DNA from 3 places in the Neobacillus sp. S1115 genome. Region 1 is predicted to be linked to each of the others. Evidence: riboswitches for the same ligand, from Rfam matches in the RefSeq annotation. Region 1 holds a riboswitch; each other region holds the start of a gene.
The links. Region 1 has a riboswitch for S-adenosylmethionine ahead of ACZ5B7_RS15495 (5-methyltetrahydropteroyltriglutamate--homocysteine S-methyltransferase). Riboswitches for the same ligand answer to the same signal wherever they lie in the genome.
Positions count from the first base shown of each region.

Region 1 (11,082 bases):
GATTGGATTGGGATTGGCGCCGATCTTTCCGTGTATGTTACATGAAACACCAACACGTTTTGGGAAGACGCATTCCCAGACGATTATGGGATATCAAATGGCAGTTGCTTATACAGGCAGTACCTTTGTGCCGCCGTTTCTAGGTTTCATAGCATCTCAATCAACAATAGGGATCTTCCCAATTTGCATTGTTATTTTTGTGGCAGTCATGCTTTTTAGTTCAGAAAAATTAAATTCATTACTGAAAGTGAAGGACTTAATAAAAAGGAAAGAAACCAGTTCAATATAACAAGAAAATGACGTATGCCAAATTTTGATCATACGTCATTTCTTATGTCGTTTAGAAAGTAAGCAAATGAAAACGTAATCCTAAACTTATTACACTTTTTCCTCTTCCAGCTCCTGCAGCTTTCTCCACAGGATTTTCCCGCTACCTGACATCGGCAGTTCATCTAAAAACTGAACAATCCTCGGAACTTTATAGGCTGCCATGTGCTCTTTGGACCATGCGATAATTTCCTCTTCCGAAGTTCCTTTTCCTTGTGAGTTCAGCACGATAAACGCCTTTACGGTCTCACCGCGTCTTGGGTCGGGAACACCAATGACACAGGCATTCTGAACAGATGGGTGTTTATACAAAGTATTTTCCACTTCCGCAGGCCAAACTTTGAAACCGGAGGCATTGATCATCCGTTTGACACGGTCGACTAGGAAGAAATAGCCTTCTTCATCATAGCGGCCGATGTCGCCCGTTCTGAAAAATTCCTTCCCTTCAATCGTTACAAAGGAATTCTTGGTTTCCTCAGGTCTGTTCCAGTAGCCTTTTAAGACTTGGGGACCATTGACAATGATTTCCCCCTGTACATTTGGACCCTGCTCCTTTAACGAGACCGGATCAATCACCCTAGCATCCACATCAAACTGCGGCACTCCCAAGCACTGCATCTTCGGCCGGTCGACTGGATTTTGATGCGTTTGTGAAATGGTCTCTGTTAGCCCGTAGCCTTCTACATAGCGAAGCCCTGTCAGCTCTAAAAGCTTTTGGCCGACTGCTTCAGGAAGGGGAGCACCGCCGCCGCTAATCATCTTCAGGGAATCGATTGAATAGTCTTTGAGATTTGGGTGCGCCAATAAATCAACGACCATCGTTGAAATGTTCGTCCATCTTGTGCACCGATAGCGATCGATCAATTTTAAGGCAACATCCCGGTCCCAGCGCGTCATCATCACCATCGTGGAACCAAGATAAATCGGTCCATTCATGTTATGCTGCAGTCCGGTCACATGGAAAAGGGGAAGCGTTGACAAACCAATATCAGCAGGTGTTGACTGCGACCATACAATTCCACCTAGAAGAGTAGATTGCAAGGTTTTATGTGTGTGCATGCAGCCTTTTGGTTTGCCGGTCGTTCCCGAAGTATAAGGGAGGCAGCATAACTCATCGCATGTTGCCTTACTAGGATCAGCTTCTAAGCCTGCTGTTAATGCTTCATTCCAATCAATAATCGCTAATGATTCAAATCTTTCTTTTGGAGCAGCCACGGAAGGAGGGACCGTGTAGTCCAAATCAGTTTGGGCATAGTCCGAATAGGCTGCAACAACAATCTGCTTAAGAGGAGTGAATTTAAAACACGGCTCAATTTCCGGAATTAATTCTTGCCCCACAATCGCCACTTTGGCATCACAATCTGATAAATAAAACGCCACTTCATCCTTCACATTCATTGGATTAATTGGCACTACGACAGCGTCCGCCCGTAATATCGCGTAAAAGGCGATAATATACTGTGGTGAATTTTGCATGTACAGCATTACGCGGTCGCCTTTTGCTACACCAAGCTCTTTCTGCAGATATCCTGCTAGTTTATTAACTTCTGCGTGTAGTTGTTTATAGGTGATTTCTGTTCCGTAAAAAATAATTGCCGTCTTATTCGGATAACGCTTTGTCGTCATTTCCAGATTGTCGTAAATGGTTGATTCAGGGATCGGTAAAGTTTTCGGCAGCCGTTCTGGCCAGAATTCAAAATGACGTGTAAACATTGAACAAATCACCACCAAATAGATTTTTTTAAAACTTCCGTTGAAATCGGTTACAACTATAATAATAATACATTAATAACAGAATATTCTAGTAATTGGGTTAATTTTTTTCACAGAAAAATAATAAGCTACAAGAATTCAAGATTAGTAACGATTCTGGAATTTTTTACAAAAACATAATTGACTTTACAGGAAGAAGCTTGGTAATATATCTATCAGATAATTCATAATCTTTTAAAAGTTACCAAAAGAGATTAGTACCAGATGCATTTTTTTATGCATAAATTTGAAAGCGTTAACATTCTTTGTGCTACAGCCTTAGGTTATGGATTATTTTTTTAAAAAAATTTCAATGGACCGAAGGTGAAAGGGGAGTAATAATGACAATTATTAATTCTGTTACAGGACAAGTTGAATCTTCTGAACTGGGTTTAACGTTAATCCATGAGCACATGCGTATTTGCTCTGAGTCTGTATTCGTGCAATTTCCCCATTTGTATGATGAGGAGAAAGACTTCGCTAGAGCAGTGGTACAAGTGAACAAAGCAAAAGCACTCGGTGTGAAAACCATCTGTGATCCAACCGTCATGGAACTTGGCCGTGATATCCGCTTTATTGAGAGAGTCTCCCGCGAAACGGGTGTTCAAATTATCGCCGCAACAGGAATCTACTCCTATCACTATATCCCACCACATTTCCAAAACCGCGACATCGACTATATGGCAGATTTGTTTGTCCGCGATATTGAAGTCGGAATTCAGAACACATCCATTAAAGCAGGGTTCTTAAAATGTGCCACGGACGCACAAGGGGTCACCCCTGATGTTGAGAAGGTTATCCGCGCCGTTGCCCGTGCTCAAAAGCGGACAGGTGTACCGATTATGACACATTCTCATCCAGGAACAGGCACCGGCTTAAACCAAATTGATATCCTTCTTGAAGAGGGAGTGGATCCAAAGCGGATTCTGATCGGGCATACCGGAGATACCGATAACATGGAGTACATATTGAAGGTACTCGACCATGGAGTATTCATCGGCATGGACCGTTATGGCTTAACCGCTGAGTGTACAACTGAAAATAGAAACACAACCGTTATCGAACTGGCGAAGCAAGGCTATGCAGACCGCATGTTTTTATCACAAGATCACTGCTGCTCGATGGATTGGTATCCTGAAGGACTAATTGAACATGTGCTCCCGAAATGGACGATGACTTTTGTGCTTGAAGAAATTATCCCAGAATTAAAAGCGAGTGGAGTAACGGAAGAACAAATTAACCTAATGATGGTCGATAATGCCCGCCGCTGGTTTGAAGGAAAATAGAAAAAGAACACCTTCCATACAAAATGGAAGGTGTTCTTTTTTAAAAATATGAGGCGAAATTCAATAGAAAGGCCGTCGGAAAGTATGAAAATACCTCTTTTTAGAGGAATTTCCAAGTTCTATTTGGGAATTCAGCACATTTATTAGCGAAACTAACCCTTTTATTTGTGATTTTACGAACTTTTGTGAATCCAGCGCTTTTATTTGCGATTTTACAAGTTTTATTTGCGATTTTACAAGTTTTATTTGCGAAATCAACTCTCTTATTCGCGATTTTACAATTTTTAATTGCGAATCTTATTTTCCAACTCTTTTCGGTTTCTCTTTACTAGAATCCAATACAATAACACCGCTCCACAACCGGCACATAAAATCACTACGCCCATCGGAATGGCCGTCTGCCCGCCGCCTATACCAACGAGGGGAGCGACAAATCCACCAAAGGTAAAGGAAGTAACACCCAGCAAGGCAGAAGCACTTCCCGCATTTTTTCCTTGTGTTTGCATAGCTAAGGAGAATCCTGCTGTATTTACCATTCCTACACTGGATACAACGAAAAACAATGGAATCAAAACCAAAATTAGCTTTGCCTGTAAAAATAAAAGAAGCAGTAAAATGATTCCGCCTGTTGCGGACATTCCCAATCCGAATTGGAACAGTTTAGCTTCAGGGATTCTCCCTGCCAACCTGCCTGTTGTTTGACTCATGATCATAATCCCGATCGCGTTGATCGCAAAGATCATGCTAAACATTTGCGGGGAGGCACCGTAAATATCCTGTACGACAAAGGGAGAACCTGAAATGTACGCGAACATGCCTGCAAAGACTAAGCCCTGCGCTAAAGCATATCCCATAAAGCTTCGATCCATGATTAGTTTTAAAAAAGGTCTAAATGTATTCTTCATGCCCCCAGCCGAACGCTTTTCTTTAGGCAGCGTTTCAGGCAAACCAAAAAGAATGACAAAAAACATTACGATTCCAATGATACTTAAAACAATAAAGACACCTTGCCATGGAAATGCCTTAAGCAGCTGCGCACCAATAATCGGAGCGAGGATTGGGGCCAGCCCGTTCACCAATGCAAGAAGTGCAAAAAACTTGGTTAATTCAGTTCCTGAATATAAATCTCTGACAATCGCCCTTGAAATGACAATTCCTGCTGATCCAGCAAAGCCCTGAATGAGCCGCAATATAATTAATCCCCAAATGGAAGGGCTAAGTACGCATAAAAGGGACACGATAAAGTAAATCATTAAGCCGACTAAAAGTGGTTTTCGGCGACCGGTTACATCACTGATAGGTCCAGTGAGCAGCTGCCCAGATGCTAAACCGATCACGAAAAGCGACAGGCTGAGTTGAACAGATGATGCGTTTGTATGGAAATCTTTTGCGATATTTGGCAGGGCCGGTAAATACATATCAATGGATAAAGGTCCAAATGCTGCAAGTGAACCGAGAACAATCGCCATCCATACTCGTTTAGAACGAGAAAGCACTGCTTGATGATCCTCTGCCTTTTGTATGAAATCCCCCATATAGTAAGTCATTCCTCCAGTTATGTAAATCCAATCTAGTTACCTCAGATTTTATCATTCTATGTTAACAGATTATTCAATATTTGGGAAATCTTTAAAGTAGGAACATAGATATAAATTTAAAAAACAGAAATATCGAGAGTTCATTCCGAGAAGATTGTTGCATTTTATTTTAAAAACTGCTTCAAGAAGGAAAAAATAGCTTATTGTTTGTATGATCGCCTGTTCTGGAAATAATATAATTAGGCGACTAAAAAATAGTATGGGTGACTAAAACCGAAAAAAAATTTGTTAGTACGGTAACCAATAAAGGGTATGGGTGACCGAAACTGAAAAAAAATACGTTGGTACGGTAACCAATAAAGGAGATGGGTGACCGAAACCGAAAAAAATACGTTGGTACGGTAACCAATAAAGGGTATGGGTGACCGAAACTGAAAAAAATACGTTGGTACGGTAACCAATAAAGGAGATGGGTGACCGAAACCGAAAAAAATACGTTGGTACGGTACCAATAAAGGGTATGGGTGACCGAAACTGAAAAAAATACGTTGGTACGGTAACCAATAAAGGGTATGGGTGACCGAAACCGAAAAAAATACGTTGGTACGGTAACCAATAAAGGGTATGGGTGACCGAAACCGAAAAAAATATGATGGTACGGTAACCAATAAAGGGTATGGGTGACCGAAACCGAAAAAGATATGTTCGCAAGGGCAACCAATAGGCACCGAGGTGTTTGGGTAAATTTCCAAATTCAGATGGAATCTTAGAGACACATTGTTTACAAAAACAGCCAATCGAAAAAAAGGCCGCCTTCCATCATACAAATGGAAGGCGGCCTTTCCTAGTGGGTTTAAATGGTTCCCCAAACATCCTTAGCTATAGCCACTACATGTTTAATCTTATTCCACTGCTCTTCTTCCGTTAAAATATTTCCTTCTTCTGTGCTGGCAAAGCCGCATTGAGGGCTTACTGCCAGGTTTTCTAATGGAATAAATTGACTTGCTTCTTTAATTCTTGCCTTAATAGATTCTGGATCCTCGAGTTCTGGGAATTTAGAAGTGAATAATCCTAGTACAACGGTTAGGTTAGGACGCTTGAAGCCTTTTAAAGGTTCGAAGTCACCAGAACGCTGATCATCATACTCTAGGAATAGCCCGTCCACATTTAGCTCAGCGAAAATGGCATCGGAAATTTGATCGTACCCGCCGCTTGTGATGTAGGTGGATCTGAAGTTGCCGCGGCAAATATGCATGGTAATGGTCAAATCTTCCGGCTTATCGGCAATGGTTTCATTGATTGCACTTACTCTTGTTTTGATGATTTCATGTACATCCAAGCCAACTTTTTCAACCACTGCATTGATTCGCTCTTCTGAAACAAAATCAATCCAAGATGTGTCGTCTAATTGCAAGTAACGGCAGCCAGCATCATAGAAAGCCTGGATGGCTTTTTGATAAGCCGCTACGGTATCTTTATAAAGTTGTTCGCTGTTGCCATTGTAATACTCATCGCCTTGAATTCTCGTAAATAACATATTCGGGCTTGGAATGGAGAACTTCGCCACTTGGCTGCCATCTCCATATTTTTCAACTGCCTGCTTTAAAAACTTGAAATGCTCTAGCATATAATGATCATTAAAGTCCACTTTGCCCACTACTTTAATGGCGTTGTTTCTTGTTTGGGCGCCTTTGAAGTTACTGATATATTCATTTTCAAAAAATGCTACACCTTCCAAACCAGCCAAGAAATCCAGATGCCACCATGAACGTCTAAACTCACCATCTGTAATGGATTTTAAGCCTGCTCCAATTTGGTTTTGAACCAATTTCTCAATTTCTTGATCCTCAACCGCCTTCAGGGCATCTGCATCAATTTCCCCATTAGCAAAAGCCTTTCTAGCTTCTTTAACCGGTTCTGTTCGAAGAAAGCTGCCGACATGGTCAGCTTTGAATGGAGTTTTTACTAGTGTTGCTGTCATTAATTATTCCTTCTTTCTCGGTGTAATAAAAAACCCTCTTCTCAAAAATAAGAAGAGGGTAATAGCTATTACTAAATCTCTTCTTATCTTCAAGCACTCGCTTCTGGAATTGGCACAGTACGAACGTGTCTGCTGCCGAGGCTTCAAAGGGCCAGTCCCTCCACCTCTCTTGATAAGAATATTCGAAAATATTTAATTAACAGTAAAGATACACCTGTTCTGATTTTCTGTCAACAAAAATCTACAACACTATTGTTGTGGTTAAATGGAAAAGCTATCCAAAATAGGCTCAATGGGACAAATACCTAAACATATATTATTTGTGGTAACGGTATCAAAAAATGAACTGCAGCAAGGAATTAAGATTCAGGTGATGATCTGAGGTGAAAAAATGGAATTTAACAGGCGAGAGGGTCATTTTGATGGGTCTTTGCAGCCATTTTGTGCACAGACAACGGATATGGCGCCCCTATTTGAAGCAGAAGCTTATGATCATGCAGAAAAGAAAATAAAAAAGCTTCGTCTAGAAAGCTATCGTGGAAGCTGGGTTATTTTATTTTTTTATGCAAGTGATTTTACCTTTGTTTGACCGACAGAATTGGCAGCGGTCGCTGCTATTAAGGATCAACTAAAGACACTTAATACAAATGTCCTTGCTATCAGCACGGACAGTGTATATGCCCATAAAGTATTCGCTGAGGTATCTCCCAATGCCTCTCAGGTATCATTTCCACTTCTTAGTGACCGAACACACCAAATCAGTAAAGCATACAGAGTCCTAAATGAAAAAGTTGGGGCAGCCTTAAGAGCAACCGTCATTATCGATCCAGATGGAATAATTGTATCCAAATTGGTATACCCATTAGAAGTTGGCCGAAATGTTTACGAAATACTAAGGATCATACAAGGGGTACAATACGGAAGAAGCACCGGAGAAGGAGTCCCAGCTAACTGGGTTCCCGGTAACCCAGGAATCATTAGAGACCCAAAGTATATCGGAAGAATTTGATGCATGGGGAGGCATGGGGACGGTTCTCATGCCTCATTTAGGCTTTTAAGATCCTCTACATACATCATTGATTCCTTAATTATGTCGTAATTTGTCGAAAAGTTAATAAAAATGTACGCGTTTTCACCTGATATGATAGTTTCTATACAAATATTCTAAATATTCATCCCTTTGTGACTACCCAGGAAAAATGGATAGATTGGTCTGTCAGGAGGTATAAAATGTGCCAGGAACACAGAAATAAAAATGTAGAAGTAAATTTTGAAATACCAGAAAACATAATCCAAAGTTTTAGAGATGCTGTTGAAAAAAATGGAAAGTCAATGAATGACGTGCTTAGGTTATATATGCAAAAATACATTTGGAAACAAAGTGAATTACAAAGAAATAGACAAATGCGACGTCAAAGTATTGGAGCCAAGTGATAAAATGATAGTAGTATTAATATAGAAATACTTTAACAATTTTATCATATATTTTTAGAACGGCTGACATGTAAGTTTGACACCTTTAAATGATTCATGGTATATATATTCAAATTATGACGAATGAGCATAACCACAGGGGGAATTTAAAATTATGGAACATCGCAGCAAAATTTTAGATTGTACGATCCGTGATGGAGGTTTAGTAAACAATTGGGATTTCAGTATCGAATTTGTCCAGGACTTGTATAATGGACTAAGTGCGGCTGGCGTTGAATATATGGAGATTGGCTATAAAAACTCCGCTAAGCTGCTGAACGCAACTGAGCCTAATCCATGGAGATTTTTAGATGATCATTTTCTGAAAGAAATCATTCCTGAGAAAAAATTCACGAAGCTATCTGCATTAGTAGATATTGGCCGTGTCGATCCCAACGATATCCTGCCTCGCGAGCAAAGTGTGTTGGATATGATTCGGGTAGCCTGCTATATCCGTGAAGTGGACAAGGGCCTGGAGCTTGTCCAAATGTTCCATGATTTAGGATATGAGACATCTCTCAATATTATGGCTTTATCTAGTGTGCCTGAACAGAAGCTTATTGAAGCCATGGAAATGGTCAAAGAAAGTCCAGTCGATGTTGTGTATATCGTTGACTCTTTTGGAAGCTTAGATCCGGCTGATATTGCACATCAAGTGAAAAAGTTTCAAGCGATGCTTCCTAACAAGCAGCTTGGTATTCATACGCATAACAATTTGCAGTTAGCATTTGCTAATACCTTGACAGCACATCAAAATGGAGTTACCTTCCTAGATTCATCTGTTTACGGCATGGGACGGGCGGCAGGGAACTGCAATACAGAGCTTCTTGTCAGCTACATAAAAAAACCAAGCTATGAACTTAAACCGTTACTTGGTGTAATCGAAAAGCATATGTTAGAAATGAGAGAAAAGTGGGAATGGGGCTATATCATTCCTTATATGATCTCTGGTGTCCTTAATGAGCATCCACGGGTGGCAATGGCTTATCGAAATAGTGACGAGCGTGACCAATTCGTTGACTTCTATGACAAGGTAACAACACCTGAAGCAACTTTAGCTACAACTTCAAGGTAGTTTATTACATGTACAGCCGCCTGCGGGCGGTTCTTTTTTTGGGGATGAAAGCAAATGGGCAGAATAGTAGCGAAAACACATCGGATTTGTAATCATAGAAAGAAGATTTAAGACTTATGGAGAGTGAAACCAATAATGGATAAAAAACAGATTGAGTATAAAATTTTAGAGTTGAAAGACGAATACTTACAACTGCAACATAATCTTGAAAAATTAGAGTATGTAAAAGGAAACATAGCCCCGTTGGAAAAACGACTATCTGAAATTGAAGAGGAATTGAATTCTCTTAATCAATTATTACGAAAAATAGCGGGGCAAACACAAAAATAGTAACTTAAGTTCAAGAGACCATCGAAATGATGGTCTCTCAGACTGTCGACAAATTCGAAAAACTTCGGGTTTGCCGGCAGTCTTTTTTGTATAATTAAGGTATTGAGATTTTTAAGGGGTGAATGAAATGCTAACTAAAAATACACAGATGAATCGTGACCAAATAGAAATGATAGCTTTAGAACAACTTGTACCTGTGAACCATCTGGTTCGTAAGATGGAAGCTGCTATCGACTTTTCTTTTATCTATTCACTTGTTCAAGATATGTATTCATCTGAACGAGGACGTCCGAGTATTGATCCTGTTGTATTGATTAAGATGGCTTTCATCCAATATACCTTCGGTATTCGCTCAATGCGTCAAACAATAACTGAAATCGAAACGAATATGGCATATCGCTGGTTTCTGGGCTTTGGTTTTTATGATAAGGTACCTCACTTCTCGACGTTTGGTAAAAACTACGAGCGCCGCTTTAAAGATACAGATTTATTTGAACAGATTTTTTATCGTATTTTGAAGGAAGCCTCAGACAAGAAATTGATTAGTAGCGAGCACGTATTTATTGATTCTACACATGTTAAGGCAAGCGCTAATAAGCATAAATTTGAGAAAAAAGTAGTTCGGAAAGAATCAAAAGCTTATGAAGCACGTCTACAAGACGAGATTAATAAAGACCGCGAAGATCATGGAAAAAAGCCATTTCCTCCAGATAAATTTGATAAAGAGGAAAATAAAGAAATCAAGGAAAGTACTACTGATCCGGAAAGTGGTTATTACGTGAAAGATGAGCGAACAAAACAGTTTGCTTACTCATTCCACGCTACTTCTGATCAAAATGGTTTTGTTTTAGGTGCAATTGTAACTCCAGGTAATATCCATGATAGTGTCATTTTTGAACCACTCCTTGAAAAGGTAATTGAAAAGCATGGAAAACCTGAAGCTGTTGCTGCTGACGCCGGATATAAAACACCTGCTATTGCTCAATACTTATTTGAAAATGATATGATCCCAGCTTTACCTTATACTCGCCCACGTACGAAGGAGGGTTATTTAAGAAAGCATGAATATGTATATGATGAATACTACGATTGTTATATCTGTCCGCAAGGACAAGTATTAAAATATGCAACCACGACGAAGGAAGGTTACCGTCAATACTTCTCTAATCCGATTGAGTGTAAAAATTGCCCATTACTTTCACAGTGCACGCAGAGTAAGGAACATAAAAAGCTAATTCAGCGTTATGTGTGGGAGAACTATTTAGAAGAAGCCGATCATCTTCGTCACACACAAGAAAATAAAATCATTTATGCAAGACG
Region 1 covers NZ_AP038275.1:3,183,934-3,195,015, reverse strand. The annotation lists gene ACZ5B7_RS15515 (MFS transporter) at 1-289, shown strand, start outside; gene ACZ5B7_RS15510 (long-chain fatty acid--CoA ligase) at 379-2,040, opposite strand; gene ACZ5B7_RS15505 (phosphotriesterase family protein) at 2,421-3,365, shown strand; gene ACZ5B7_RS15500 (multidrug effflux MFS transporter) at 3,650-4,912, opposite strand; gene ACZ5B7_RS15495 (5-methyltetrahydropteroyltriglutamate--homocysteine S-methyltransferase) at 5,757-6,884, opposite strand; SAM riboswitch class I at 6,965-7,063, opposite strand; gene ACZ5B7_RS15490 (peroxiredoxin) at 7,276-7,893, shown strand; gene ACZ5B7_RS15485 (hypothetical protein) at 8,115-8,318, shown strand; gene ACZ5B7_RS15480 (aldolase catalytic domain-containing protein) at 8,473-9,432, shown strand; gene ACZ5B7_RS15475 (SE1832 family protein) at 9,568-9,762, shown strand; gene ACZ5B7_RS15470 (IS1182 family transposase) at 9,890-11,082, shown strand, end outside.

Region 2 (11,082 bases), 2.0 Mb from region 1:
TGTCGGTCCTGTTGTTGCCGTTCCAAAGGCACTTAAGCTCGCTGGCCTTGAGGTTTCCGATATCAACCTGTTTGAATTAAACGAAGCCTTTGCTTCCCAGTCCATCCAGGTCATCCGCGAGCTTGGCCTTGATGAAGAAAAAGTGAACGTAAACGGCGGTGCGATTGCATTAGGCCACCCGCTTGGCTGTACAGGTGCAAAATTAACCTTAACGCTAATCAATGAACTAAGACGCAGACAGGAACAATTCGGTGTCGTTACCATGTGTATCGGCGGCGGAATGGGTGCTGCAGGCGTATTTGAATTACTTTAATTTATTTGGCGGCGGCCCTCCCCTTGAGCGAGTCGCCCCCACCCTGCCAATTTAAAATTAGGAGGAATTTTCGATGACTGAAACTAAAAAAATCGTTAAAGGCGGAGCCTTTTTAATTGAAGATCTTACTTATGATCAAATCTTTACCCCGGAAGATTTTACGGAAGAGCATTTAATGATTGCTAAGACAGCTGAAGACTTTGTGGAAAAAGAAGTTCATCCTGTTCTTGAGCGTCTTGAAAACCATGAATTTGATATTACTGTCAAGCTTTTAAAGGAAGCTGGCGAACTGGGTCTATTAGCTGCTGACGTGCCTGAAGAGTACGAAGGTTTAGGCTTGGACAAAATCACTTCATCTTTAATTACTGAAAAAATGGCCGGCGGCGGCGGTTTCGCGCTTTCCCACGGTGCACACGTAGGTATCGGTTCACTGCCAATCGTTTTATTCGGTAACGAGGACCAAAAGAAACGCTATTTACCAGCCCTTGCATCTGGTGAAAAACTTGCCGCTTACGCACTAACTGAGCCAGGTTCAGGTTCTGACGCTCTAGGCGCAAGAACGACTGCCAAATTAAATGCAGAAGGCACTCACTATATTCTAAACGGCGAAAAGCAATGGATTACCAACGCCGGCTTCGCAGATGTATTTGTTGTTTACGCTAAAATTGACGGTGAAAAGTTCTCAGCATTTATCGTAGACCGTAGCTTCCCTGGAGTTTCTACCGGCGCTGAAGAAAAGAAAATGGGGATCAAGAGCTCATCCACTCGTACCCTTATTTTAGAAGATGTCCCAGTTCCAGTTGAAAACCTACTAGGTGAAATCGGCAAAGGCCACGTTATCGCGTTCAACATCTTAAATATCGGTCGTTACAAGCTTGCAATTGGTGCTGTGGGCGGTTCCAAGAAAGCATTTGAAATGACTGTAAAATATGCAAACGGCCGTCAGCAATTCAAAACACCAATTTCCCAATTTAATTTAACAAAAGAAAAATTCGGAACATTGGCTTCTGAAATTTATGCTGCTGAAAGCTCCGTATGGCGTACAATCGGCCTATATGAAGAAAACCAAGGCAAGCTTTCCGATGAAGAAACTAAAGATATTAAGAAACTTGCGGATTCTATCGCTGAATATGCCATCGAGTGTTCATTAAACAAATTCTTCGGCAGTGAAGTACTTGCCCATGTGGTTGACGAAGGTGTGCAAATCCATGGCGGTTACGGCTTCATGCAGGAGTATCCAATTGAAAGAGCCTACCGTGACGCACGTATCCAGCGTATTTTCGAAGGAACAAACGAAATCAACCGTCTTCTTGTTCCAGGAACGCTTGTGAAAAAAGCGATCAAAGGCGAGCTTCCATTATTCCAAAAAGCAATGGCCCTTCAAGAAGAATTAATGATGTTAATGCCTGAAGAGCCAGGCGATGAGCCATTGGCACAGGAAAAATATCTAGTAAAGCAAGCTAAGAAACTTGCGCTGGTTGCTGCTGGTTTATCAGCTCAAAAATTTGGCAAGGCCCTTGAAAAAGAGCAAGAAATCCTGGCAAATATCGCTGATATCATTTCAGATGTATATTCAATGGAATCTGTTGTGTTACGTACTGAAAAAGCAATTGCCAAAGACGGTGCAGAAAAGAACCAACAGAAGCTTCTTTACACTCAAATCTTCTGCCAAGAAGCGTTTAACCGTATCGAAGCTGTTGCTAAAGAAACCCTTGTGGCTGTTGAACAAGGCGACATGCTGCGCATGATGCTTTCCACACTAAGAAAGCTGACTCGCCACACTCCAATCAACGTAATTGCGAAAAAACGCGAAGCTGCCGATGTCATCATCGAAGCAGAACGTTATTTAGTTTAATATCTTGTAACAGGTCCCCTTTGTTCATGTAGGGGCCCTTTTTTATTTTTGAATTTTTTCGAAACTTGGCAGGATTTTCACGAAATTAGTCGAATTGTTTGGTTGGATATTTTTTATTTTGAAAATAGTTATGGTAATATTCAATTATGACTGAATTTTAGTAAAAGGCGGTGAAAGGATGTCTTTGACTTTTTACTGGTATCCGAAGTGCGGAACATGTCGAAACGCAAAAAAGTGGCTTGACCAGCATGAAGTTAATTACGAGCCAGTACATATCGTGGAAAACCCTCCATCCCGTGAGGAAATTCGAGATTTTTATCAAAAAAGCGGCTTGGAATTAAAGAAGTTTTTCAACACTAGCGGAATGAAATATCGTGAATTAGGCGTTAAAGACAAATTAAAGACCGCTTCCGAAGATGAACTGTTAGACTTGCTTGCGTCTGATGGCATGTTGCTGAAACGCCCGATTTTAACAGACGGTGAACATGTCACTGTCGGCTTTAAAGAAGATGAGTTTGAGAAAGTATGGACGAAATAGTCCACATTAAATTGGCAATCGATATATTTCGATGATAGATATTATTAGCAAAATCATGGAGGGATTTAGACAATGAGTACACCAAAAGAATTGCGTTATACTGAAGAACATGAATGGGTAAAAAACGAAGGCAGCCTCGTGCGTATTGGAATCACCGACTTTGCACAGCATGAATTAGGAGACATCGTGTTCGTTGAACTTCCTGAAGTCGGCGATGAGATCAATGCCGGCGAACCATTCGGCAGCGTTGAGTCTGTTAAGACGGTTTCCGAACTTTATTCTCCCGTAAGCGGCAAGGTTGTTGAAATTAACGAAGACCTGAACGATAACCCTGAATATGTGAACGAATCTCCATATGAAAAAGCATGGATGATCGTGGTTGAAGTCTCAAATAACGGCGAGCTGGATGAACTGCTGACTGCTGAGCAATACGAAGAAATGATTAAAGAAGATTAATTTTTTGAGCGAAAAAGCGCCCATTGCGGGTGCTTTTTCTTTTTATTACCACTTTTTCTTCTGCGTTAATGGGGAAACTATAAATAAAATTATATGGCAGGTGGAAAAAATGGCATTGAATCAACATAAGATAGACGTAACAGACCGGGTAGTGGGCAAGCTCAAAAATGGAGAATTAGAGCTGTTTTTGGAAAATCAGTCAATCGGCATATGTAAGCTTCCAGAGAATGTTCAAATGAAGCTCGAACATCATTTTGAAGCCGAAGGCCAAAAAATATATCAGCATGTCACCACAACAGAGGGCCGGGATGCCAAGTATACTGACTGTGATGATGGTGGATGGTGCTGAGACATGAAAAGATTCCATCATCTTTTAAGCAAATTCCTATTTTTAAAATACTAATGATGGTATAGTTGACATACAAAGATGTGTACACGTATTAGTAATTCCGGAATATGTTAACAGTAAACCACTTCATATCAGGTGATGGATGATGAATGATTCGTATGTTGACAAAGTTCTTATTGTGGAAGGAAAGTCGGACAAAAACAAGGTCAAGAATATTTTAAAAGAGCCCGTCGAAATAATTTGTACAAACGGGACCATTAGCCACACAAAGTTGGATGAGTGGATTGATATTCTTGAGGACAAAGATGTCTACATTCTTGTTGACGCCGATGCTGCAGGTGAAAAGCTGCGCAAGCTTTTTAAAAGAGAATTTCCAAATGCAGAGCATTTATATATAGACCGAATGTACCGCGAAGTGGCAACCGCCCCAGAGCACCACTTAGCAACGGTTCTGCTGGGGGCAAACATTGACGTGCATAAAGAGTTTTTAGAGATGGGCTGAAGTTACTGATGTTAGAATGGAATCGAGATGAATTTTCCGCGTTTTGGGAGAGCGGCGAGCGCGGCGTAGTTTACTTTTATACACCCATGTGCGGGACCTGCCAGGTGGCCGGGAAAATGCTAGTTGTCGCGGAGGCAGCACTTGGGGATGTTAGTATTGGAAAAATGAACTTAAACTACTACCCTGATTTGGCTCGGTCTTTTGCGATTGAGAGTGTGCCGTGTTTATTGTTTGTGGAAGGTGGGCGTGTTGCAGAGACGCTTTATGCATTTCATTCGGTTCCGTATGTGTTGGAGAAAATAAAAGGGTATTTGAGATGATGAACAGACGCCGGGCGGGGCGTCTGTTTTTTGGTTTGAGGAAAAAGATAACCATTAAGGCGTCTTAGAGCCCGAGCTGCCGAAAAATCGAGAGGAAGGGTAACCAATAAAGGGAATGGGTGCCCGGTCCGGTGCAAAATCGAGAGGATAGGTAACCAATAAGGGATATGGGTGCCCAAACCGCTGTAAAACCAAGAGGAAGGGTAACCAATAAAGGGAATGGGTGCCCGGTCCGGCGCAAAATCGAGAGGAAAGGTAACCAATAAGGGGAATGGATGCCCAAACCGCTGTAAAACCAAGAGGAAAGGTAACCAATAAAGGGAATGGGTGCCTGGTCCGGCGCAAAATCGAGAGGAAAGGTAACCAATAAGGGGAATGGGTGCCCAAACCGCTGTAAAACCAAGAGGAAGGGTAACCAATAAAGGGAATGGGTGCCCGGTCCGACGCAAAACCAAGAGGAGGGGTAACCAATAGGGGATATGGGCGCCCGACCCGCTGTAAATCCAAAGGGAAAGGTAACCAATAAAAGGAATGGGTGCCCTAGCCGTAAACTTATTATCCCCCAATACCCAAAAAGGTAATTATTTACTCAAAAAACGACCATTGACCATGTCCTATTAGTTTGTAGTTTTCCTTAAGAACCCTTCGAATCATTTTCTTAGAAAAAACACCCCCGCACCACTCAAACACCAAATTCGTCGTAATCTTAAACTCAGGAAAAAGCAACCTTAACTCCCCAACACTGCGCAGCACTACAGACTCCAGTTTCTCCTGACAACCACACGTATTACAAACCATTTTCCTCTCCCCAACAGAAACAGAAAATGAGCTGCACTGCTGACAATAAGGACCCTTTTTCAGTTCCTCATAACTATAAGCGGGCTTTGTAGCATTTGGATAATCACCTTGATCCAGAGAAATTAACAGGTCTGCCAATCTCTCATGGCCACCATTAAGGTTTGATGGGATATTTTCTAATTTTCTTATGAAGCGATTGAGTTGTGTTGGGTAAATAACATGATTGTTTTGAGGAGCATTGTATAAGGCGAACGTGGGGTTAATATGAACCACGTAGGATTCAACCGGCAAATTAAATCTGTATTCGTCGAGAAGCTGCCGCAGCTTTGACTCGCTCCGAATTAATTGAAGGATAGGGTCGTCAATTTCGGTATCATTTTTACAAAAACGGTCGGGATCAGATTTATAAATATAGTCTCCTTCAAAATTTTTAACATCAATCAGGTAAATTGTTTTTTGAAAAATAATAATAGTATCGATTTGAAAGTATTTTCCTTTCAATTTAAAGAGCAAGTCATTTAATACGATGCAGTTATTCTTCAATCCTTCGGTAATAGCATCAAACATCACTTCTCCTTGATAGCCTTTTTCAAGAGAGTAATACTGTAATACTTTCTCCTGTCTGTATCAGCAAGTGCCATACGCGGGTTTAAGGCACGTAACATAAGCAACTCCTTTGGTACTCCGCGCGATTTTTTTGGTATAGGCATAGTCCGCATCCTCTCAAATAATTAAAAATACCCATATCCAATTTTACTTCAACTTACTGAAACGCAAATTAGAATGTATGAATATTTTGTTAACATTACCAGCATCCAGCATAGTCCGACATATTTCTCGGGAAATGTTAATATTTCCCCACCCGTCCGAAGATAATGTCGAGCAATTCATAAAGGAATAGGCGAATCGCTGCTGAATAGTAATTGGTATAGACGTGGATTCCGGAGTGATTAAAATGATAGAAGAGGTTAATAGCTTTTTAAAAACATTAAAAGACCAAGGCCATATTCTTCCGCTAATTCAGCACGCAGAACTTAGGATTAGCCTAAGCACCACCGAACAGCAATCGGTTCAACTGGTTATTAAAAACGGGGAAATATTCGCCCTCTATGACTCACACTCGGATCAGGCAAATTGCCAAATCCACGGCGGCCCGCAAGAACTAAAGCAACTTCTCGGGGGGCAAGAAAGATTAAGGGTACTGCAACGGAATGGCGCCCTGAACGTAAAAGGCGCACTAAGGACCATATTACTACTGGAATCACTATTTTATTTAACTAAAGGTCAGACAAATCTTGCCAAAATAATTTAATCAAAGGTATTGACTCGGAATTAAAGTTCAGGTATTATTTTTTTAGAATATTCAAGCAACGAACAGCAAACTAAATATACATTCTTATCAAGAGCGGCGGAGGGACTGGCCCGTTGAAGCCCGGCAACCGGTGGACCACACGGTGCTAAATCCAGCAGAGCAAACGGGCTCTGAAAGATAAGAAGAGCGGAGAACCCCCATCTTCTTATAGGAAGCATGGGTTTTATTTTTATATTGGGAGGGAATAAGAACTATGTCAGAAAAACAAAAGAAGTTAAGGTTTGAAACATTAAGTGTTCACGGTGGACTCTCACCAGACCCTGTAACAGGAGCACGGGCGCTACCTATCTATCAAAATAACGCCTACCAATTCAAAAGCACAGAGCATGCCGCCAATCTATTCGCGTTAGCGGAACCTGGGTACATATATACACGGATTCACAATCCAACGACAACTGTTTTTGAAGAAAGAGTATCGCTTCTAGAAGGCGGCGTTGGCGCACTGGCAGTGGCAAGCGGTATGTCTGCCATCACATTGGCCATCTTAAACATTGCCGAAGCGGGTGATGAGATTGTTGCTGCATCCAATCTATATGGTGGAACGTATAATCTATTTGCAGTGACCCTGCCTAAATACGGGATTAATGTGAAGTTTGTCGACCCAGAGAATCCGGAAAACTTCCGTGCCGCCATTACGGAAAAAACAAAAGCTGTTTTCGCTGAAACGATCGGCAACCCAAGCTTAAGAATCCTGGATATTGAAAAAGTAGCCAATATTGCTCATGAAGCAGGGGTTCCTCTTATCGTGGACAATACCTTTGCAACACCATACTTGTGCCGTCCAATTGAGCATGGCGCTGATATCGTCGTTCACTCCGCAACCAAGTGGATATTAGGTAATGGAACAACTACAGGGGGCATTATTGTCGACGGAGGCAAGTTCGATTGGAATTCACCGAAATTCCCTGGCTTAACAACGCCAGACTCCAGCTATAATGACCTTGTTTATGCAGAGGCACTTGGACCAGTTGCTTATATTATTAAAGCACGCGTACAGCTTCTCCGCGACATGGGGCCGGCTTTAAGCCCGCAAAGCTCATTCCAGTTTGTTCTTGGGTTAGAAACGCTTCATGTACGGATGAAAGAGCATGTCGCCAACACCAAAAAGGTAGTGGAATACTTGCATAATCATCCTGCGGTTGAATGGGTTTCTTATCCGGGGCATCCATCACATCCTGACTATGAATTGGCACAAAAATATTTACCTAAGGGCGCTGGTTCAATGGTTGTATTTGGCATTAAAGGCGGAAGAGAAGCCGGTGCGAAATTAATCGATGCGATCACCCTATGGGCGCACGTGGCTAATGTCGGCGATGCCAAGAGCTTAATTATCCACCCAGCAAGCACCACACACCAGCAGCTGGATGCGGAAGGATTAAAGTCAGCGGGTGTTTCTGAGGACTTGATCCGTCTATCCATTGGAATCGAAAATGTTGAGGACTTAGTGGAAGATTTAGAGGACGCAATCGAAGCTGCAACAGGCTTAACATCTTTAAAAACCAATGCCTAAATTTTCCTTAAATAGTTTTTTGAAAATGTAGAATTTTGTCGTTGACACTACTATCTAACCGTGATACTATTACTTTCATAATAATAGTATTAATGCATGTATAATTAAATATAGGATAGCTTTTGCTCTTATCAAGAGAGGTGGAGGGATGTGCCCTATGAAGCCCGGCAACCGTCAATTTTATTGAAATGGTGCCAATTCACACAAAGCCTGCGGCTTTGAAAGATGGGAGAAAGGATTCATTTAATAATGATGCCTTTCTGCCTTTGCAGAGAGGCTTTTTATTTTACTAAAATAGAATTCTTTCATGAAAATTATCAAATCCTATAATAAGGACAAGAAGTAGGTGATTCAATGATTTCCATTAAAAATGTACGAAAGATTTTTTCTACCAAGCAGGGACAGTTAAAAGCTGTTGATGAAGTAAACCTGGATATAAAAGAAGGAGAAATCTTTGGTGTGATCGGATATAGCGGGGCTGGTAAAAGTACCTTAATCCGCATGTTAAATGGCCTTGAGCTGCCTACGGGTGGAACTGTCAACGTGGCTGGCCGGGAGATTTCAAAAATAAAGGGTGCAGAGCTTAGAAAAGCCCGTCAGGAAATCAGCATGATTTTCCAGCACTTCAATCTACTTTGGTCAAGAACAGTTAGCGAAAATATCTCTTTTCCATTAGAGATTGCCGGTGTGAGCGCACCGGAAAGGAAAAAACGAGTTGAAGAGTTGATCAAGTTAGTTGGCCTTGAGGGCAGAGGTGACGCCTACCCTTCACAGTTGAGCGGCGGGCAGAAACAGCGGGTCGGGATTGCCCGGGCCCTTGCCAATAACCCAAAGGTGCTGTTATGTGACGAGGCAACATCAGCGCTCGACCCGCAAACAACAGACTCTATTCTCGACCTTTTAGTGAATATCAATAAACAATTCGGCTTAACGATTGTGCTGATTACTCACGAAATGCATGTCATCCGGAAAATCTGTCATCGAGTAGCGGTCATGGAAAGTGGGCGGATTGTGGAGCTTGGTCCGGTGCTTGATGTATTTAAAAACCCTCAGCAGCCGATTACGAAACGGTTTGTCCAGCAGGTAACCGAACCGGAAAAAACAAAGGAAACAGCAGAGCATTTGCTAGAGCGCTATCCGCATGGAAAGGTCATTCAACTATCGTTTCTTGGGGAAGCAACAGAACAGCCATTAATCACACGTGTGATTCGTGATTTTGATGTCGTAGTAAATATTCTCCAAGGGAATATTTCTCATACGCAAAACGGGTCTTATGGAACATTATTTATTCATTTGGATGGCCAAGCTAATGAAATTCAGAAAGCCATCGATTATATTCACTCGCAGCAAGTGGGCGTGGAGGTGATCAGTAATGGCTGACTTTATGGAATTAGTTAAGTGGGATGAGCTGTTACTGGCAACACGTGAAACGATCTATATGACCGCCATCTCGGTCCTTGCGACATTTATTTTGGGCTTGCTGCTTGGCCTGCTGCTATTTCTAACGAGTAAAGGAAACATATGGCAAAGCCGCGGAGTAAACATTATTATTGCTGGCTTTGTAAATATTTTTAGATCCATTCCCTTTATTATCTTAATTGTTTTATTAATCCCTTTTACTAAAGTTCTCGTTGGGACAATGCTCGGTGCCAATGCTGCACTGCCGGCACTGATTATTGGAGCAGCTCCGTTTTATGCTCGAATGGTGGAAATCGCCCTTAGGGAGATTGATAAAGGTGTGATTGAAGCATCCCAATCAATGGGTGCAACACATGGACATATTATTTTTAAGGTATTAATACCAGAATCCTTGCCAGCATTAATTTCTGGGATTACCGTTACGGCGATTTCACTTGTTGGTTTCACTGCAATGGCTGGGGTCATTGGAGCTGGTGGACTTGGCCATTTTGCCTATCTAGAAGGCTTTCAACGCAACAGGCCAATGGTTACATTAGTGGCAACAATTGCTATTTTAATCTTAGTTTTTATTATCCAATTTATTGGAGATTATTTTACAAAGAGAACAGATAAACGTTAACAGGAGGAGTAAAAAATGAAAAAAGTTCTGGGTTTGATCTTCATTGCGTTTACCGTATTTGCCTTAGCGGCCTGCGGCGGTGCAAAAAATGATTCAGCAGATAAAGATGGGAACAAAAAATTAGTTGTTGGTGCAACTGCTGTACCACACGCAGAAGTACTTGAAGCTGCAAAGCCAATATTGAAGAAAAAAGGTATTGATTTGGAAATTCAAGTTTTCCAAGACTATATTCTGCCAAACGTAGCATTAAAGGATAAAGAAATAGATGCAAACTATTTCCAAACACCTGGGTATTTAGATCTGCAGATGAAAGAAAATAAAGATTTTGATTTTGTCAGTGTGGGCGGGGTTCATAAAGAACCAATCGGCATTTACTCAAAAAAGTATAAAAGTCTAAAAGATCTTCCAAATGGTGCAACCATTATTATGAGTGATTCTTTAAGCGACCACGGCCGTATCCTGCCGATTTTTGAAAAGGCTGGATTAATCAAGCTTAAAGAAGGCGTTGGTGCAAACGCAAGAATAGATGATATCGTTGAAAATCCAAAGAACCTGAAGTTCCCTAAATTAATTGAAGCAAAATTATTAGCATCTTCCTTCGAAAACGGTGAAGGTGATGCGGTTGCCATTAATACTAACTATGCATTAGAAGGCGGCATTGATATTGGAAAATATGGTATTGCCTTTGAAGGCAGTGACGTGGTTCCAGCCAACCTTGTAGTAGTTCGTTCAGAAGACAAAGACCGTAAAGAAATCAAAACACTTGTAGAGGTTCTTCAATCGAAAGAAATTCAAGATTTTATTAAGGATAAATACAAAGGTGCTGTTATTGCGGCAACCGAGTAATTATTAAATATGTAGCAATATTGCAGAAAAGTCAGTGAGGATTCACTGGCTTTTCTGCATTCATTACATGAAAGCTCATTAAGTAGTAAAAAATAGATGCCATAACCACCCATGGCATTTTAGCAAAAAATAAGGTATCATTTTATTCGGGCTTGTATTACATAAAAAGTCTTTATCTGAATTTT
Region 2 covers NZ_AP038275.1:5,173,308-5,184,389, reverse strand. The annotation lists gene ACZ5B7_RS25515 (acetyl-CoA C-acetyltransferase) at 1-313, shown strand, start outside; gene ACZ5B7_RS25510 (acyl-CoA dehydrogenase family protein) at 387-2,168, shown strand; gene ACZ5B7_RS25505 (arsenate reductase family protein) at 2,347-2,706, shown strand; gene gcvH (glycine cleavage system protein GcvH) at 2,779-3,162, shown strand; gene ACZ5B7_RS25495 (YusG family protein) at 3,272-3,511, shown strand; gene ACZ5B7_RS25490 (toprim domain-containing protein) at 3,657-4,013, shown strand; gene ACZ5B7_RS25485 (thioredoxin family protein) at 4,022-4,333, shown strand; gene ACZ5B7_RS25480 (nuclease-related domain-containing protein) at 4,919-5,698, opposite strand; gene ACZ5B7_RS25475 (SCP2 sterol-binding domain-containing protein) at 6,087-6,443, shown strand; SAM riboswitch class I at 6,525-6,627, shown strand; gene ACZ5B7_RS25470 (O-acetylhomoserine aminocarboxypropyltransferase/cysteine synthase family protein) at 6,697-8,013, shown strand; SAM riboswitch class I at 8,139-8,245, shown strand; gene ACZ5B7_RS25465 (methionine ABC transporter ATP-binding protein) at 8,368-9,393, shown strand; gene ACZ5B7_RS25460 (methionine ABC transporter permease) at 9,386-10,051, shown strand; gene ACZ5B7_RS25455 (MetQ/NlpA family ABC transporter substrate-binding protein) at 10,067-10,897, shown strand.
Region 2: another riboswitch for S-adenosylmethionine. It lies ahead of ACZ5B7_RS25470 (O-acetylhomoserine aminocarboxypropyltransferase/cysteine synthase family protein); the one in region 1 lies ahead of ACZ5B7_RS15495 (5-methyltetrahydropteroyltriglutamate--homocysteine S-methyltransferase).

Region 3 (11,082 bases), 1.8 Mb from region 1:
AACCGCTGGGCTCATCAATCGTGCCCATGATTTTCAGTGTTATGTCAATGGTATGGCCAAATTAAGAAAGCATGGTATTAGAATTTGCACCCATATTATTAACGGACTCCCGCTTGAAACCTATGACATGATGATGGAAACTGCGCGAGAGGTCGCAAAGTTGGATGTGCAGGGCATTAAAATCCACCTTCTGCATCTGTTAAAAGGAACACCAATGGTAAAGCAATACGAAAAAGGCATGCTCGAGTTTTTATCAAAGGAAGACTATGTAAACTTAGTATGTGACCAATTGGAAATTTTACCGCCGGAAATGATTGTTCACCGAATTACCGGTGACGGACCGATTGATTTAATGGTTGGACCGATGTGGAGCGTTAATAAGTGGGAAGTCTTAAACAGTATTGATGCGGAATTAAAAAGACGGGACAGCTGGCAAGGTAAGTTTTTTCAAAAGGAGTTTGTTGACCGATGAAACTGGAAAGAATTCTTCCCTATGCCAGAAAACTACTTCAAAAAGCAGTTAGCGAAGGGGATATAGTTGTGGATGCGACATTAGGGAATGGGCATGATACTGTATTTCTCGCTGACCTGGTTGGAGAAAGCGGCCATGTTTTCGGTTTTGATGTTCAGGAACAAGCAGTCCAGGCTGCTCAAGATCGATTAAAACAGCAAATGCTGTCAGAAAGGGCCACTCTTTTTCACGCCGGTCATGAAAAATCCGCCGAGCTTATACCAGCTGTTTATCACAGTAAGATTACGGGTGCTGTTTTTAACCTCGGCTACATGCCTGGCAGCGACAAAACGATTGTCACTCGGCCCGGAACAACCATCACCGCGATCGAACAATTACTTGAACTGATGGCTCCTGAAGGAATTATCGTTCTTGTTATATACCATGGTCATGAAGGAGGCGCGATTGAGCGCGATGCCCTTTTGGAATACTGCCGCAGCCTGGACCAAAATATAGCCCATGTCCTGCAATATCAATTCATCAATCAAAAAAATAATCCGCCATTTATTGTGGCGATTGAAAAAAAATAGCAAAAACCAGGCGGGTGCCTGGTTTTTTATTATTACATTTTTAAAAGCAGCCGAGTCACAAATGATGGCATCGCTTTTTGCAAAGAACGGTACATTAGTCCATTAAAATAAAAGAAATAGCTAATCCAGCCGCCTGCTTTGATGACTTTTTTGGCAAGCTTCCTGACATCCCTCTGCTTACGGACCTTCGAGTCGGATAAATAGATGCCAAGCAAGCCGCGATTAATAAGCTGATGAAATCCTTTGTGAGGAAGAAACTCGGTATGCCTGTCCGCTTCCACGACAAAATGCTTTAAGCGATTAAACAGGGTTTCCTGGTTTTCGTAATAAAAGCAGAAATTTAGGTCGCCTCCGGCCATATCCTCCTCTTGGTCAATAAAATAATCCAAAAGAATATGCAAGCCTTGTATGTAAGGGAAATAGCCATTACGGATATTTTCAGCATCGCTGGCTGTAAAATCATCCCGCATCGCGTAAGACACTAGACAAAATATTCCCAATGTCGAACCCGAGCAGGCTGAGAACTCGTACCATTCCATTTTCGGCAAGCTGTTTTGATGGCGTTGAAACCAATTTTCAAGCCTGGGCACCCGTTCTTCCTTTTTTACATGCTTGTGAATTTGCAAATCACAATAGTATTCGCAAAGTTCAAGCAGATATTCTTTTATAAATTCATAATGTTTCAATTCCCTTAAAACACTGCGGCATTTCTCTGACAAATCATTTAAATAACCGCCGTCATCCTGGTCCTCGCGAAGACGGTAATAGTTTTTCCGATCCGCATGTAATACTAGGGCATCCGACATCGATTCATGAAGAGCCGCAAAATCATTTGGATCAAGTGATGTGCTCCGGTCACAAAGATTGTCCAAGTAATCGCTAATTGTTTGGTAGGCGACAATAAACTTGACCGCTTTTTTAAAGTGCTCGTTTGCGGTCAATGCCATTATCGCACCGCCTTCACAATGAAATGTCTTATGCTCGATGCTGGCAAGTGCCTGCTTCCTGAGTTCCGGATTAGGAATTTTTTCGGCGCGATTTTTCCAATACGCCAATTCTTGATGGACAGTCGGAATGATTTTGCGATAAACCCTCGACATAAGGGTGATTGGCTTCATGGAAAAGTCCCCCCATTCTATACGATATAACCGATGGCTTTTAACTGGCTGTAAACAAAATCCTTAGCATATTCAAATACTTCTTCCCGTTCAGGTTCATTAAAAATTTCGTGGTAACATTTAGGCCATTCTTTAAATCTTTTTTCCGATAATGGCGCATGATTAAACCATTCTTTCACGCTGCCTTTATTCACAATTTTGTCATCCCCGCCCTGCATTACCAGCATAGGGACATCACGTGTTTTTCCGAGGTTAAGGAAAGCTTGTTTAATAGCATCCGCAAGTTCACGATACCATCTTACCGAAACCTTTGTCACGTAAAGAGTATCATTCGAATCAGCTTCCCTGACATCCTCATTCCTCGTTGCCATTTGTACTGTCAGCCCTGAATTCATTCTAAAGGACGGAAAAACCACATTTAAGGCATAGGAAAGAAAGTTTAACAATTTGGATGGCGGCTTGATCAAGCCTAAACATGGAGAGGACAAAATCACGCCAGCAATGTTTACTCTTTCTTCTTGAAGGAGTCGAATAGTAATCAATCCGCCCATACTATGGCCCAGCAAAAAAACAGGCAATTCATATCGATAGGCTGCTTGAACCCAATCCTTTACTTCAAATATGTATTCATCAAAGGAATCGATATGTCCGCGGCGCGATCGCGTTGTCATTCCCTGCCCGGGAAGGTCGGCCATAATGACATGAAAGCCGGACGTGCGCCACATCTCAATCAGCCATCCGTAGCGGCGATGGTGCTCCATGGCGCCGTGAACCATGACAATAACAGCCTTCGCTTCCCCTTCTGCTTCCCACTTCCACATAACTGATCCCCCTAAAACGTTATCATTTTTTGTATTTTACCATATAGGAAAGACGAATAAGAATCTAAATGAATTTTTTAATTGTGATATTTTTTGTCATTCCTTGTCTTGATTCGTTAAAATAGAATTATCATTCAAAAAGGAGCGAGCATGATGATTTACCCTTTTAAAGATAAATACCCTGTTATTTCCGACACTGCCTATATTGCAGATTATGTAACCATTACAGGAGATGTTGAAATCGGCGATGAATCCAGCGTCTGGTTTAATTCCGTTATCAGAGGCGATGTAGCGCCGACAAGAATCGGTAACAAAGTAAACATCCAGGACAATTCCGTCCTGCATCAAAGCCCAAATAACCCACTTATTTTAGAGGATGAAGTGACCGTTGGCCATCAGGTCATATTACATAGCTGCATCATCCGAAAAGGTGCACTTATTGGAATGGGATCGATTATTTTGGACCAGGCGGAAATTGGCGAAGGTGCCTTTATTGGTGCTGGCAGTCTTGTTCCGCAAGGCAAAAAAATCCCTCCTAATACATTAGCATTTGGAAGACCAGCTAAAGTTATTAGGGAAATCACGCCTGAAGACATTAAGGAAATGGAAAGAATCACAAGAGAATATGCAGAAAAAGGGCAATTTTATAAATCCCTGCAAAAAGGCACCCAATCTTAACGATGGGTGCCTTTACTTTTCCATTTATCTACTCGCTAATACTATATCTTTTTTATACTCGCTTTGAAAGGAATATACTCCTTCAACATACACCTGATGCCAAACCATAAACATAAGAACAGTCCAAATCTTTCGGCTGTTGTCTGCTTTATCCTGACAATGGTCATCAAGAAGCTTTAACAGGTACGTCTTATTGATTAAATGGTCTGTCTGGCTTTCACGAATGATATTTTTTGCCCAATCATTCATCTCAGCCTTTAGCCAATGGCGGATAGGAACAGGGAAGCCAAGCTTCTTCCTGTTTAGAACATGGTCAGGAACGACCCCTTCAGCAGCCTTACGCAAAACATACTTGGTAGTGCCGTTAGCTGTTTTCAAGCTAGTTGGGATTTTCGAGGCCACTTCAAATACTGCTTTATCTAAGAACGGCACGCGCAGTTCCAATGAATGAGCCATTGTCATTTTATCAGCCTTTAGCAAAATATCGCCGCGCATCCAAGTATGGATATCGATATATTGCATCCGGTCAACCGGATCATAGCCTCTTGATTCCTCATAAAGAGGCTTGGTGATATCGGTATAGTTCAAGCCTTCACGATAGACACTCAAAAGCTCACGTTTTTCCGCTTCGTCGAACATCTTGGCATTACCAATGTAGCGCTGCTCCATCGGTGTCACCCCGCGTTCAATAAAGCTCTTTCCTTTCATCCCTTCCGGAAGCATATCGGCAATTCCTTTTAAAAGGACCTTTCCGATTCTAGGAATTTTATTAAAAATCTCCAAATCGCCAGGTTCGCGGTAAATATTATAGCCGCCAAACAATTCATCAGCGCCTTCGCCTGAAAGAACAACCGTAACATGCTTTCTCGCTTCACGGGCGACAAAATATAATGGAACACAGGCTGGGTCGGCAAGCGGGTCATCCATATGCCAAATAATTTTCGGAACTTCTTTCATATATTCCTCAGGCGTAATGATATAACTGATGTTTTCTACGCCAAGCTTTTCAGCTGTTTCCTTGGCAACATCAATTTCGCTGAAGCCATTGTGCTCAAATCCGACGGAAAACGTTTTAATAGACGGATGGAATTGCTTTGCAATCGAGGCAATGATGGAAGAGTCAATCCCACCTGATAAGAAGGAACCAACCGGAACATCACTGCGCATATGCTTTTCAACCGAATCAAACAGAATATCACGGATTTCCTTTACGAAATCATCTTCCGATTTTAGTACTGGGTGAAAATGTGCCTTCCAGTAGCGGTTCATTTCCATCTTCGAGCCGATTTTTTTTGTAAAATAATGGCCTGGTTCAAGCTTTTTAATTCCTTCAGATAGGGTATCAGGTTCTGGAACAAACTGATAGGTTAAATAATGCTGCAATGAATCATAATCCAGCACATCATTTTTAAGAGCCAGCAAAATGCTCTTTTTCTCAGAAGCAAAGAAGGTTCTGTCACCATCCTCCATATAAAAGAATGGTTTAATTCCAAACGGATCTCGTGCCCCATAAAGTGTTTGTTCCTGCTTATCCCAGATTACAAAAGCAAACATCCCGCGCAAGCGTTCAACTGCTTTTTCTTTTAGATGGCTGTAGAGGGCAATGATAACCTCTGTATCAGAGCTTGTGGAAAAAGTTAGTCCTTCTTTGAGCAACTCTTCACGAAGCTCGACATAGTTATAAATTTCACCGTTAAAAATAATCCAGTATCTTTCGTTTTCATACGTTAGCGGCTGGTGCCCGGATTCAATATCAATGATACTTAACCGGCGGAAACCAAATTGAATATGATCATCATAATAATAACCATCATCATCTGGTCCACGATGGGTTATAATATCGTTCATATTTTTAAAAAGCTGCTTTTCTTCGTCACGATAATTTTGCGTTTTGTCATGTACACAACCGATAAAACCGCACATTATGTACCTCACCTACTCTATTTCAAAATATCCTTTTGTAAAAACATACTCTCTAATACTACCACTTTTTTTTCAAAAATGGCACTGTGAACAAAAGGAAAATCATGTATCATCATTTTTCACTTCAATAGTCCTACTTAAACATTTTATTCCAATTTTTAAAACACTGAACAAGAAAATAGACGTTTAATGAAAAATGGGAGTTACACCTTAATGCAACTCCCACTCCATATTATTTTCCTTCTGCCTGCTCACGTAATGCATCTGCTTTATCAGTGCGTTCCCAAGGGAGATCAACATCCGTACGGCCAAAATGTCCGTAAGCTGCTGTTTGCTTATAGATGGGGCGGCGTAAATCCAGCATTTTAATGATTCCTGCAGGGCGCAGGTCGAAGTTTTTACTTACTAAGTCAACCAATACCCCTTCGCTGACTTTGCCTGTGCCAAAAGTATCGATGGAAATCGATACCGGTCTTGCTACACCAATAGCATAGGCAAGCTGGACTTCACATTTTTCAGCTAAACCTGCTGCGACAATATTTTTTGCAACATAACGTGCAGCATAAGCGGCAGAACGGTCAACCTTTGTCGGGTCCTTACCGGAAAAAGCGCCTCCGCCGTGACGGGCATAGCCTCCGTAAGTATCCACGATAATTTTACGGCCAGTCAGTCCTGCATCCCCCTGCGGTCCGCCGATTACGAAGCGGCCGGTTGGGTTTATAAAATATTTTGTATTTTCATCGATTAATTCTTTTGGTACAACCGGATTAATGACATGTTCCTTAACATTGCGCTGGATTTGCTCTAGTCCAATTTCCGGATGGTGCTGGGTGGAAATAACAATTGTATCAATCCGAACCGGTTTGTTGTTCTCATCGTATTCGACCGTTACTTGTGTTTTTCCGTCCGGACGAAGGTATGGAAGGATATCCTCTTTACGAACCTCAGTTAACCGGCGGGCAAGCTTATGGGCTAAAGATATTGGAAGAGGCATCAGCTCTTTCGTTTCGTTACAGGCGAAGCCGAACATTAAGCCTTGGTCACCTGCACCAATTGCTTCAATTTCTTTATCTGACATTTGACCTTCACGAGCTTCAAGTGCTTGATTGACACCCATGGCAATGTCAGGAGACTGTTCATCAATCGAGGTTAACACCGCACATGTTTCCGAATCAAAGCCATATTTCGCACGAACGTAGCCAATTTCTTTGATCGTCTCACGAACAATTTTTGGGATATCTACATATGTAGAGGTAGTGATTTCGCCGGCAACTAGAACTAAACCGGTCGTTACTGATGTTTCAGCAGCTACGCGGGCATTTGCATCCTTTGCTAGAATGGCGTCTAAAATAGAATCAGAAATCTGGTCACAAATCTTATCAGGATGACCTTCAGTTACTGATTCAGAAGTGAACAAATGGCGTTTTAGTGACATCTGAATTCCTCCTATAATAATGAAATAATGAGGCTGCTTTTTTCAAAGGTTAACACCCTTTCCAAATAACCTCCATTTTGATACGGAACTCATCCCTAATAGTATGAAATAAACATCAGGTTTTTATGAAATACTACCGAAAAAACCCAACCGAAATTCTTTAGAAGATTAGTAAAGCGATTCAAACAGCACGTGTGTTTGCCAAATAGACAAAAAAACCTTTCCATGAGGAAAGGTTGAATGCAAACATTTTGCGTGCCTTTCACTCTTATCGTTCAAGGACAAGCCTTGCATCAGGTTGAGCACCTTTGCCCGAAAAACGACTAAAAATAGACATTTTCCTAGTTGCAGGTTGCTGGGTTTCATAGGGCCTGTCCCTCCACCAGCTCGGGATAAGAGAGTATCCGTTCAAGGTTAAATCATACCCCAGATTCTTAAAGTATGTCAATGTATTTTTTAGCAACATTAACCAAAATATACAATGGAGTATGATACAAAATATGCTTAAACTGTTTTTTTCATGACTTTTTAATCACCTTTAGAATAAGGTATAAAATACAGCATAATTTCGTCAATTAGTATAGACTATTATTTTAATTGTGTTATACTATTCAATATTAATATATCAAATTAAAAAAACCATAAAAAGGAAGGTTCATTAAATGAATTCTGTTCATATCCCAAATGAATTAAAGGAATTACTTAATGAAAGTAATGTCCAAGTCCAATTATCTGTGCCGCAGCTAGTTGAAAAAATCCTCAGCAGAAAAGAAGGGACACTCACTTCCACCGGAGCGGTTCGTGTTTCAACAGGAAAATATACTGGGCGGTCTCCAGAAGACAAATTCACTGTTTTGGAGGAGTCAACCAAAGATAAAATTGCCTGGGGTTCTTTAAATCAGCCAATCTCACAAGAGACTTTCGATCATCTTTATAATAAGGTATTAGAATACTTAAAACAGCAAGAAGAAGTTTATGTATTTAAAGGCTTTGCTGGTGCTGATAAGAAATCACAACTGCCGATTCAGGTCATAAATGAATTTGCTTGGCATAATCTTTTTGCCCACCAGTTGTTCATTCGGCCTTCGGAAGATGAACTTCTGACTCATGAAGCTGAATTTACAGTAATTTCTGCCCCTAATTTCAAAGCAGACCCGGCAGTCGACGGTACGAATTCTGAAACCTTCATTATTATATCATTTGAACGCCGCGTAGTTCTAATTGGAGGAACTGAATATGCGGGGGAAATGAAAAAATCAATTTTCTCTGTCATGAACTATTTACTGCCTGAAAACAATATTTTCTCTATGCACTGTTCAGCGAATGTCGGCATTGAAGGGGACGTAGCATTATTCTTCGGTTTATCCGGAACTGGAAAAACAACTCTTTCCGCTGACCCTAATCGCCGTCTAATCGGCGATGATGAGCACGGCTGGTCATCAAACGGCGTCTTTAATATTGAAGGCGGCTGCTATGCAAAATGTATTAATCTATCCCGTGAAAAAGAACCGCAAATCTTTGATGCCATCCGTTTCGGGACCGTTCTTGAAAATGTTGTGATTAACCAGGAATCGAGAATTCCGGATTACGATGATGGAACATTAACAGAAAACACTCGGGCCGCATATCCAATGGAGGCCATTGATAATATTGTCCAGCCTAGCATTGCCGGCCACCCGAATACCATTGTGTTTTTAACTGCAGATGCATTTGGTGTTCTTCCGCCAATCGCTAAATTAACAAGGGAACAAGCAATGTACCATTTCTTAAGCGGATTTACATCAAAGCTTGCTGGCACAGAGCGTGGCATTACTTCACCGCAGGCAACCTTCTCAACCTGTTTTGGTGCACCATTCCTGCCGCTGCCGGCTACACGCTATGCTGAAATGCTAGGAGAAAAAATACTTGAGCATAACGTTAATGTGTTTTTGGTTAATACAGGCTGGACTGGCGGAGAATACGGCGTCGGCAATCGTATGAAACTCTCATATACAAGAGCAATGGTGCAGGCAGCTCTTGAAGGAGAACTAAATCACGTAGAAACCGTTAGGGATACATTCTTTGGCCTAAATATCCCGCTCCATATTGCTGGGGTCCCTGATGAAGTGCTTCAGCCAATGAAAACATGGGCAGATCCTAATGCTTATGAAAAAAAGGCAAAAGAATTGGCAGAGCAATTCCGTGAGAACTTTAAGAAATTCGCTAACGTTGCCGTCGAGATTGAAGAAAAAGGCGGACCAATCGTTTAAACAGTAGAAAAAAAGAGGCTGACCTCCAAAATCAGCCTCTTTTTTCTATTTCCCGTCAACTGGTTTCCTTACTTCGACTGCCTCCGATTGCTGGAGAACAGTAAAACGATATTTACCGCTTTTTTTGATGGTAAACCCGCCGCCATACTCCGTAATATGCTTTCCATCCGTTGTTGTATAGTCTGCAACCTTCTTAAAAGTAAATTTCGATGCCTCAGCGGTTTCTAATTGAAATATCTCCAATTCTATTTCATCGGGAAGATTGCTTCCCTCGATTTCAATAAACTCGTGTTCATAAAAGCCGGTATAAAGATCCTCCGCAGAAATCATTAATGTTGATTTGCCAATTGTGATATACGGCTCCTTTACATAAATGGAAAATGCACCAACCTTCTTATCACCAACTGTGAATTGAAGATTCCAAACTCCTGAAAAAGGCAATGGTTTGAAGGTTGTTACAGTGTGAGCATCCGTTCCGTAGATTCCTCCAGATAAAGGAGTTTCAGCAAGGTGCTCTTTGACTCCTGTTTTAACGTGGACCGCATCGACCTTGAGAGATTTCGAATAATCATAGTTTCCCCATAAAAAAATCATCATCTTAGCAACGGTGCCTTTATCTTTTGCAATCCAGTCCTGAGGTGCAAGCAGGCTCACCTTGTTTGGGATACCAAAATTACTATCTGCATAAATAGGTTTCCCCTCTTCATTCTTTAATGCGAAATAATCACCCTCTTGGGCTTTGGTTATAACGGAACTGCCGCCGCCGGGATTCTTTTCCTCCGCTGTATTCGTAAAATAGAAAATCGGGGCAATAAGAGCAAGTATGAACAATGCTGCCACAGCCCCCAGTCTTTGGATGTTAAACGGCTTTCTTGGCTTGACTGTGCCTGCTTCACCAATCCTTTTTAACATGTCCGTTCTCTGTTTTGTAGAAAGCTCATGTTTCGGAAAATCCGCCATCATTTCCAGCAGCTCTTTATCCGATAAATTGCTCAAAATATTCACCCTCCTTTAATTGCTCACTTATTTTTTTCATGGCCCTAAAAAAGGTAACATTCACTTTATTTTCCGACCAGCCAAGAATGTGGCCAGTTTCCTGTGAAGAAAGCTCGGCAATGCCCTTAAGCAAAATTACATCCCGATAATTTGGCTTTAATTCGTTAATTGCTTCATATAAGCGGGCATACTCCTGCTTTTTTAAGATTTTCTCTTCAGTATGAAGTTCTTTTTGATCAGCTGATTCTCGGTTTAATCGTTCCTTCAGCTTTTGCCATACTGATTTTTTTCGATATAAATCAATGGCTGTATTTCTTGCAATGGAAATAAGCCAGGTTTTGGGACTTGCTTCATTTTTAAACCGGGAAAAGGCTTGAAGTGCACGGAGAAAAGTTTCCTGTACCAAATCCTCAACATCTGTCGTTCCGGTATAGTAAACAAGAAAATTGGTAACGTCCTTCTCATAATGAATAAACCATTTCTCTATTTGCTGAATCCCTTCCAACCTTACCCCCCCTCTCTATTTGTTAATCTCTATATAAGACGCTATTGTTTGGCAAATCTTACACTTTTCCAAAAGAAAAAAAGCAGGTGATAACACCTGCTAGTTCGTTGAGTTTAAGGATATTAATTGATATGTTAGTGTTGTGCGGCTGTTTTCCCATTCAACTTTTTTTATTAAAGCTGTACCATTTGAGTTTGTGTCCAGTGTTTTTCTGACATCCACAGGGATTTCAATCGGGTATAATCTGTATCCTTCTTTCACAAGTACAAACAGATTTTCTCCAATCCTTTTTTCATTCCCTTTTGTGACGATTAAA
Region 3 covers NZ_AP038275.1:5,000,452-5,011,533, forward strand. The annotation lists gene mnmL (tRNA modification radical SAM protein MnmL/YtqA) at 1-472, shown strand, start outside; gene mnmM (tRNA 5-(aminomethyl)-2-thiouridylate-methyltransferase MnmM) at 469-1,041, shown strand; gene ACZ5B7_RS24495 (tetraprenyl-beta-curcumene synthase family protein) at 1,074-2,159, opposite strand; gene ACZ5B7_RS24500 (alpha/beta hydrolase) at 2,177-2,980, opposite strand; gene ACZ5B7_RS24505 (gamma carbonic anhydrase) at 3,134-3,658, shown strand; gene asnB (asparagine synthase (glutamine-hydrolyzing)) at 3,683-5,581, opposite strand; gene metK (methionine adenosyltransferase) at 5,814-7,016, opposite strand; SAM riboswitch class I at 7,282-7,415, opposite strand; gene pckA (phosphoenolpyruvate carboxykinase (ATP)) at 7,679-9,265, shown strand; gene ACZ5B7_RS24525 (hypothetical protein) at 9,311-10,261, opposite strand; gene ACZ5B7_RS24530 (RNA polymerase sigma factor) at 10,242-10,766, opposite strand; gene ACZ5B7_RS24535 (DUF2584 domain-containing protein) at 10,866-11,082, opposite strand, start outside.
Region 3: another riboswitch for S-adenosylmethionine. It lies ahead of metK (methionine adenosyltransferase); the one in region 1 lies ahead of ACZ5B7_RS15495 (5-methyltetrahydropteroyltriglutamate--homocysteine S-methyltransferase).